DNA from 2 places in the Cupriavidus sp. UYPR2.512 genome. Region 2 is predicted to be linked to the other one. Evidence: predicted binding sites of a transcription regulator. Region 2 holds the regulator's gene; the other holds the start of a gene.

Region 1 (4,116 bases), on a different contig from region 2:
GAGGGCATCGGCGGCTACGACGCTTACCGGCCGGACCTGGCGCTGATGGCCTTCGTCAGCGTCGAGGCCGGCGGCAGCGCCGACCTGCGGCTGGTGCCGTTGCGGCGCAGCCATTTCCGGCTGGCCTATGCGCGCGAAGTGGATATGGCATGGCTGCACGCCATGTTTGAGGACGAGGGACGGGCACTCGGCACCCGGGTGGAGCGCAGCGGATTGCATGAACTGCGTTTGTGGGCGGCATGAGCCTCAGTCCATGAAAAAGCCCGCCGTTGCGGCGGGCCGCCCGAAAGCGAATCGCCAGGCGTCAGTGGCGATGGATCATGTGGTCAAACCATGTGCGCACCGACTGCTCCTGCTGCTGCAGCAGCGTCGGGTTCTTTTCCCGCAACATCCAGATGGCAAATGCGGCGCACGCAACAAGGGCGATCAGGACCAGCGCGGTAATCAAGGTGGCGGCCATAGCAACCTCCTTTGGACAATGGTTGCACCTACAGTGTAGTTCGCCTGGCAGCCGTCACAGAAAGCAGAAAGGCCAGCCTTGATGGCTGGCCTTCCGGTTATTCCAGTGCCACGTGAGTTGGTTCTGTGTAACGCTTCCGCAGAGTGCTGATCCGCTTCTTCATTCACTGCCCGACTCTAGCTCTCTCGCCCATCCTGCGGCACCCCAGGACATAACTGCAGCATAGTACAAATCCCCGCGGATAACAGCGCGCGTTCAGCAGACGGCAATGCGGTCGTCGATAAGGCGGATCTGGCCGCCAGGCTTGTCTTCCATCACTTTGAGCACGCGGCTGCCTACCTGCAGCGTGACGCCGCCATGGATGCGGCGCGCGGCGTCGATCACGGCATTGGCGGCCGGCTGCATCTGCTGCCCCAGCCCGGTCAGGCGTGCGTCCAGCTCGAACAGGTCGCGCGACAGCTTGAACAGGGTCGCGCGCGCCTTCTCGCGCAGGTCGCCCACGGCTTTCTCTGGATGCCTGGCAAAGAAATCCACCAGCTGTCTGACTTTGTTCTGCTCTTCCAGCATGCGGCGGAGCTCGGCTTCCAGCGCGGCGCGCTGTGTGTCGGCGTAGGGATTGAGGCCGACCTGGATGTTGGTGGCGGTACCCGCCGGGGCGCCCAGCACCGCGGCGCGCACCACCAGCAAGGCACGGCTGCGGCCGCCGCTGATGCTGCCCTGCGCGCCGGTGCCGCCCACCACGATGCGCTCGCCGGCAGCAACGTCGCTCTGCCGGATGCCGCTTTCGACGTTGACCTCGGTGCCGGCCTCGACCACGGCGTTCTCGATAAAGCGTGCTTTCACCGCACCCTTGCAGCGCACGCTGGCGCGGCTGATGCCGCCTTCGGCGCGGCCGGTGTCGGCCTTGCCGATGATGCCGCCCTTGACGATGACATTGCCGCCGGCCTCGACATTGGCGGCTTCGATGGTGCCCTCGACCACCACGTCGCCACTGACGTTGACCGACATGCCGGTGCGGATATCGCCCGACACGCGCAGCGTGCCGTCGAACGCCACATTGCCTGAGTGCAGGTCGACCGAATCCACCTGCACCACGGGGCTGACCGAGATGCCGTGCACGCCGACCACCGGCGATCCTGCGATCACCGCGCGCAGCAGCTCCGGATCGTCGGCATCGGCGGCAGCGCCGGCCAGGCCTTCGGCAAAGGGTGGATCATCGACCGGATCGGCGGCGACGGGCTTGCCGAACACGTCGACGCCGTCATTGCCACGCACCGCCGGGATACGCCGCATCAGCGGCGTGCCGGGGCTGACCAGCAGCAGGTTGCCCAGGTCGCGCAGGTCGACCTTGCCGGCCTCGTCGTCAGGCTGCGCCGGCTTGCGCGGCTCGAGCAGGTTGATAAAGCGCGCCGGCTCACCCTGGCGCGGCGCGGCGCCGGCGGCAATGGTGCGCAGCTCGCAACCGCCTTCGGCCAGCGCGGCGTCCAGTGCCAGGGCCTGGATCGGTGCCGCCACGCCGCGTTCCGCCACGGCGCGGCGGATGGCTTCCGCGCTGACCGGGCGGCCGCCTTCGGCTGGCAGCAGCGTCAGCCGCACGGCCAGGCCGTCAGCGGTGATGTCGAGCTCGAATGCGCCGTCGATCAGCGTGCCGATGGTGGCATCGATCTCATGCTCGGCCCGCTGGCATTGCGCGAGGAACTGCGCCACCGCGCGCGCATCCAGCCGCGCCCCGGCCCAGCCCAGGCCGTCCAGGCATTGGCGCAGGCTGGCCTGGTCCGGCGGCAACCTGCCTGGCTGCGGCGTGTAGCGCGCATGCACCTGCTCGCCTGGCTCGGCAAGCTCCAGGCGCAAACCCGACTCATGCGTCATGCGTCCCCTGAATCGTCTTGTGGAGCCGCGCGGCGGGTGCCGGCGCTCCGCTTGTTATCGATCCATCACCAACGGCAGCAGCGCAGAGAACTTTAGCGCACAGCCCCCGCGCCGGCGGGCATCCATGCCTTCGTGGACAAGCCCGGGGGACGATCCGGACAATGCGCGGGCTATTTGACCGAGACCACCTCGATGGTGCCGGTCTGGCCGTTCTGCACGACCTCCTGCTTCATGACCAGGCCCGTGTCGGGGCAGTACCAGTCCGTGACGCTGGCGCTCGCCGGCGGCACCGACACGGTGTGGCCCGCCACCGTGACCGGCGCCATGGTCGTGCTGCGCTCGTAGCGGACCGGCCAGCAGGATTTCTGGCCGAGGCGGGTGGGAATGGTCGCGCGCTTGCCGACGACCTTGCCGCCGATGGTGACCTTGGCGGACGGGATCCTGGCCTGGCCGGCGCCCTGACCGGCGGCGGTCATCTGCAGGTCCATGCGCACCGTCTGCGACTCGCCCGGCAGCCGCTGCCCTTCCGCTTCAATGACGCCGCCGTAGGCGAGGGTGCCGACCGCGCTGCTGTCGAGCATGCCCGATGCCGTGCCGGCGGCGCTCTTGCCCTCAACCTTGCCCGGCGCGCCGCCGCGTGAGATGGTCAGGCGGTCTTCGATCACCGCCATGGTGTAGTCCAGCCGCGTCTCGTTGGCCGAGCCGGCCGCGGCCACATTCGACACGACGCTGATATTGGCATTGCACTGGCCCTTGCCCGACTTGCGCACGCCGGACACGGACATGGTCGCCGTGCCCGGCGCACCGCCCTGCATCGTCATGCGGATCTCGCCGCCGTCATGCATCCACGGCGCATCGCAGACGCCGGCCAAAGCTGCTGCCGGCAGCAGCAGGGCAGCCAGGGCCACGCCTGCGCCAAGCGCCGTGCGGCGGTCCAGGGATTGACGCGCGCGAACGCGGTCGGAATTCTTCGGCATCTGTCGCCTCTCCATTGGTCAGTTCAGCCAAGCACCGGCACGCTGGCGTTGCGGCGGGCCGGTGTCAGTCCTTGCATTGCGGCATGTCGCGGAAGCTGTCGCGCACCGTCGCACAGGATTGCGCCAGGCCATCCTTGTCGGAGACGCCGGCCCAGCGCGTGCGGATGGATTCCAGCTCGCCGGGCAGCCCGTCGCGCAGGGTCTGGGCGGCAGCGGCCTGCCCGGACTTAGCGAGCTTGGCCGCCATGTTCTCGGTGCAGGCGCGCTGCGCGGCCTCGGCTTCCTGGCAGGCTTTCGGCAAGGCATCGCTGGCCGCGGCGGAACGCCCTTCTTCCTTGCCACAGCTGGCAACGGCCAGCGCCAGCATGACCGGCAGGCAGGCGCGCGGGATCCAGTACGACTTCATGACTTCTCCTTTTTCTTCACCGCGGAGGCGGGGGGTTTCTGATACGAGACAATGACCAAGCCGCCTCGCTGCGCCGGCGCCGCCGGCTGGCGCAAGGGCGCCGCGGCGCTGTCGTCCTCGCCGCCGCGCAAGCGCGCATAGCGGCCCAGCACCTGTGGCACATAGGCCTGGGTCTCGGCGAATGGAGGGATGCGCGACCCGTGGCGCAGCACCGCGCCTTCGCCCGCGTTATAGGCGGCCAGGGCCAGGCTGGTGTCGCCGTTGAAGCGCGACAGCAAGCCGCCCAGATAGGACGCACCGGCCTGCAGGTTCTGGGCCGGATCATAGGCATCGGTCACGCCCAGCATGCGTGCTGTGGCGGGCATCAGCTGCGTCAGGCCGATGGCGCCCTTGACGGAGGTGGC
Region 2 (4,116 bases):
GCGTTGCAGCTGGGCCTGTCAGTGCTGCGCCTGGAACACGCGCCGACCGCGGCCGCGCCCGCCTTCCTCGCGCGCCTCGCTGGCCGCACGGTGCGCCAGGGCATGCCGGTGCCGGGCACGGTGCTCAATGAAGGCATGGGCCGCATGCTGGCATTGCTCGACGTGCTGGAAAACTATCCTGGCCGCGGCACCGCCGTGTCCGCTGAAGCGGTGGAGGTCCTGCAGTGAGCGCCCTCGCCATGGACCAGGCCGAGAGCCTGCGCCGGATGCTGGCGCCGCGCACGACACGCCGTATTGCCGTGGTCGCCAGCGAACGCGGTGCCGGCGCCACCACCGTGGCCCTGGGCTTGTCGCACGCGCTGGCCATGCAGGGCGAACGCGTGCTGCTGGTCGACGAAGACGCCGCCGCGGCGCGCGCCACGCGGCTGTCCGGCGCCAGGCCCGCCGGCACCCTGGCTGATGTCAGCGCAGGCCATCTGTCGCTGGAAGCTGCTGCAGGCAGCGGTCCCGGTGGCGTGCTGTCGGTACTGCCGGCTGGCCGGCATGTGCCGGGCAGCACCTTGCCGGCTGCTGCCGTGAGCGGGTTTCGCAGCGTGCTGGTGGATGCCGGCGTCAATGCCGACGGCGCGCTGTCACCGCTCGCGGGCGGCGCGCACAATGCGCTGATCGTGATGCGGCCTGAGCTGGCGTCGATTACCGCCGCCTACGCCTGCATCAAACGCCTGCACCACCTGTATGCCTGGCGCCAGTTCCACCTGATCGTCAACATGGCGGCGAGCGAGGCCGCGGTGCAGGCGATCCTGCGCAACCTGGCGCGCACGGCCAGCCAGTACCTGGGCGTCGAGGCGCTGTGCGCGGGCTGGTTGCCGTCCGACCCGCTGGTGGCGCGCGGCGTGCAACTGGGCCGCTGCGTGGTCGAGGCGTTTCCGGCGGCACCGGCCACCACCGCGCTGCGCCGTACCGCCGGCAGCATCGGCGCCTGGCCGCTGCGCGCGGACACGTCCGCCCCTGCACCCGCAATGGCCTGAGCCTGCCAGCCATGCCATCCAACCGAACCAGACCCTGAACCTGAGCCAGCCCCCGCCGCACGGTGTGGGGGTCCAGCAATCCAGCATTCACGAGAATTGCACCATGTACACGATCCAGGGAAAGCTCGAACAGGCCGATGTGGTCAAGGCGCATGCACAGCTGGTGCGCCGCATCGCCCTGCAACTGGCCGCCAGGCTGCCAGCCAGCGTGCAGATCGACGACCTGATCCAGGCCGGCATGATCGGCCTGCTGGATGCCGCCAAGCGTTATGAAGACACCCACGGCGCGCGCTTTGAGACCTATGCCAGCCAGCGCATCCGCGGCGCCATGCTGGACGAGGTGCGCGCCAACGACTGGCAATCACGCAGCCTGCGCCAGTTCACCCGGCGCATTGAACGCACGCAGCGCGGGCTGGAGCAGAAGCTCGGGCGCGCGCCGATCGACTCCGAAGTGGCCGAGGCCATGGAGATGGCGCTGGACGAATACCAGCTGCTGCTCAATGAGGTCTATGGCTGCCAGTTGCTGCACTACGAGGATTTCGAGCGCTCCGGCGAAGAAGACTTCCTGGACCGGCACCTTGGCGGCAGCGATGACGGCAACCCGCTGGCCGTGCTGATGGAAAGCGGCATGCGTGAGGCGCTGATCCGCGCCATCGACCGGCTGCCGGAGCGCGAGAAGCTGGTGCTGTCGCTGTGCTATGACCAGGAGCTGAACCTGCGCGAGATCGGCGCGGTGCTCGATGTGACCGAGTCGCGCGTGTGCCAGATCCGCGGCCAGGCGATCACGCGGCTGCGCAACCAGTTGCGCGGCTTGCTGTGATGCAGGAGGTGGGCCGCGCCGCGCGCGGTGCTTGCTGGCTGCTGGCTGCCGTATCGGCCTGCGCCTGGGCCGCCATTGAGGGCGGCACCCGCCACGCCTGGACCGGATCGGTCAACGGGCCGGCACTCTACGGCCGCGGACAGCGCGCGGTGTCGCCGCCGGTCCTGCCCACCGGCGTCTTGCCGCAGTCAGAAGGGGTCATCACGTCGGTGCGCTGGCGCTACAGCTTCGCCAAAACCCCACCCCTGGAACTGCAAGCCTATCTCTGCAATGCCCAGCGCTGCGTGCTGCTGCCGCAGGCGCAAGGCAAGACCGATGCGTTCTTCGGGGATGATGCCACCAAGGGCTTTGTATTCGCGTTCCGGGTGCCGGGGCGGGGGAGTTTGGTGCCGGTGCTGCAGGGGCGTAGTAATGAGGTGGTGGTGGGGTTTAGGTGAGGGGGGCTTGTGCTGGCACTGCGGTCGGTTATCGTTCTTGACAGCCATGCCAGCCAAGCACGATAACCGCCTCTAGTGCGAACTTCATCCAGCCGCGAGGCTAACCCCGCCCACCCCAGCCGCCGCCTTCCCATCCTTCCCATACAACCCCGCATCCCCGCCGCTATGCTGCCGCAGCGCCTGAATGGCTTCGCGAGTGAAGTCGAGGTGAGCGTTGACGATGGCGCCGTTCAGGGCGTTGCCGTCGCGCGCGGTGCGGGCGGTGAAGATCAGCTGGCGCCAGGCGTCGGCCACGGCCGGGTCGACCTGGCGGCCGAGCAGCTGGCCTTCGGGGCCGGCGCGCAGGCCTAGGGCGCCCATCTGGGCTTCGCGGGCCTTGAGCTGGCGGGACAGGGCCTGGCCCAGTTCAACCTTGCGCGTCAGCAGTCCGCTCAGGGACTGGAAGTCGCCCCGCTTGAGGGCGTCGCGCTCTTCGGCGAGGAGTTGGCCGAAGGCCTGGATGCCTTCGGTTTCGCGCTGCAGGGACTGGATCAGGCTCTGGTTCATTTGGGCTATCGGGGTTCGGCCTGGCCAAGCTCGCGCAGGGTCGCGAGCAGGCCGTCGGCAATCTTGCCCGGGTCGATCCTGATCCGGCCCTCGGCGATGGCCTGGCGGATCTCTTCGACCTTGGCGGTGTCGATATCGTCGTCCGTGGGCTGCGTCAGGCGGGCGCTGATGTCGCGCACCTGGGCGGCCAGCGGGCTGACGCTCAGGCCGGCGGATGGCGCCGCGGCGCTGGCCGGCGCGGCCTGGGGCCGGGCGGCGGCGGCGTCCGCGGGGGCGTCGGCGGGCCGGGACGAGGCGGTGTGGTTGATCTTCACGGGGCGTTCCTTGCTGGTTTCCTATGGCATTACGGTCGCGCCGGCGAATTCTTTAGGGCGCTCGCCCCGATTTCGCCGCGCAGCGGTTTCGGCGGCATTTTCGCATGCCGCTTGCCACGGGTTTCCAGTCATTTGGCCACGATTAAGGCACTTTCGGCGGGCTACTGCAGCACCACGGTGTCGCCGCTGCGCACCAGCCCGTTGACCACCTGGCCGCTGCGCAGGCGCACCTGCACGGTGTTGCCGGTGGCGGCATCGGCCAGCACCTTGCCTTCGCTGGTGATCTGAAAGGCATCGCCTTCCACGGCCACGGTGACGGTCTGGCCCTGGCGCACAGCGATGGCCTTGCGCAGCAGGTCTGCGCGTATCGGCGAGCCGGCGGCAATACGGTTGGCGGTGACGGCGCCGGCAAGCTGCGCCGGGTCGGTGATCACCGCACGCGGCAGCGTGGCCAGGTCGCCCTGGCGGACTTCGATATCGGCCTGGCTGACTGGCTCGCCCGGGCCCAGCGCGCGCGCGGCGACGTAGTAATCGGTCAGCACCGACACGCGCGCCTGCATGTAGCGCACCCACGGCCGCTCACCACCGCAGCGCACGCCGACAGAGACGCGGCCCCACGGCGAGGTGCCGGCGGGCAGGAACGGGTCAGGCGCAAGGCAATCCGGCGCGCGGCCACCCGAAGGCGGTGCCACTTGCACGCTGACCTTGCCCGGCAGGCCGGCGGTCTGCTGCAGCAGGAAGCGTTCGACGGCAACGCGCGCGGGGTCTTCGGCAAAGGGGCTGGCGGCGGGGCTGGCAGCGGGGTTGGCACTATAGGCAGCCTGCTGCTGGCCGTGCGCGGCCGGCGCCTGCATGGCGACGGCCATGACCTGCGCCGGCGCGGCTCCGACGGCGGCTGAGCCAAGCAGGCAGGCCGCCAGCAGGGCTTGCGCCAGGCTGCGGGCGTTGCGGCGATTCTGTTTCATCTGGAC

Evidence for each region. Region 2 encodes FliA, which starts transcription of late flagellar genes. Its sites were predicted from a motif close to CTAAAGTTTNNNNNNNNNNNGCCGNTA; they were not measured.
Region 1: the regulator FliA is predicted to act here: its motif matches at 2,399-2,425, upstream of A3A5_RS0124580 (DUF342 domain-containing protein).

The regions. Positions count from the first base shown of each region.
Region 1 is NZ_KB903151.1:14,276-18,391, reverse strand. It holds gene A3A5_RS0124590 (CapA family protein) at 1-243, shown strand, start outside; gene A3A5_RS44165 (hypothetical protein) at 305-460, opposite strand; gene A3A5_RS0124580 (DUF342 domain-containing protein) at 716-2,329, opposite strand; gene A3A5_RS0124575 (hypothetical protein) at 2,500-3,306, opposite strand; gene A3A5_RS0124570 (hypothetical protein) at 3,371-3,712, opposite strand; gene A3A5_RS0124565 (lytic transglycosylase domain-containing protein) at 3,709-4,116, opposite strand, start outside.
Region 2 is NZ_KB903053.1:56,779-60,894, reverse strand. It holds gene flhF (flagellar biosynthesis protein FlhF) at 1-228, shown strand, start outside; gene A3A5_RS0119535 (flagellar synthesis regulator MotR) at 240-1,028, shown strand; gene A3A5_RS0119530 (RNA polymerase sigma factor FliA) at 1,132-1,848, shown strand; gene A3A5_RS0119525 (flagellar protein FlhE) at 1,848-2,285, shown strand; gene A3A5_RS0119520 (flagellar protein FlgN) at 2,370-2,831, opposite strand; gene flgM (flagellar biosynthesis anti-sigma factor FlgM) at 2,837-3,145, opposite strand; gene flgA (flagellar basal body P-ring formation chaperone FlgA) at 3,307-4,110, opposite strand.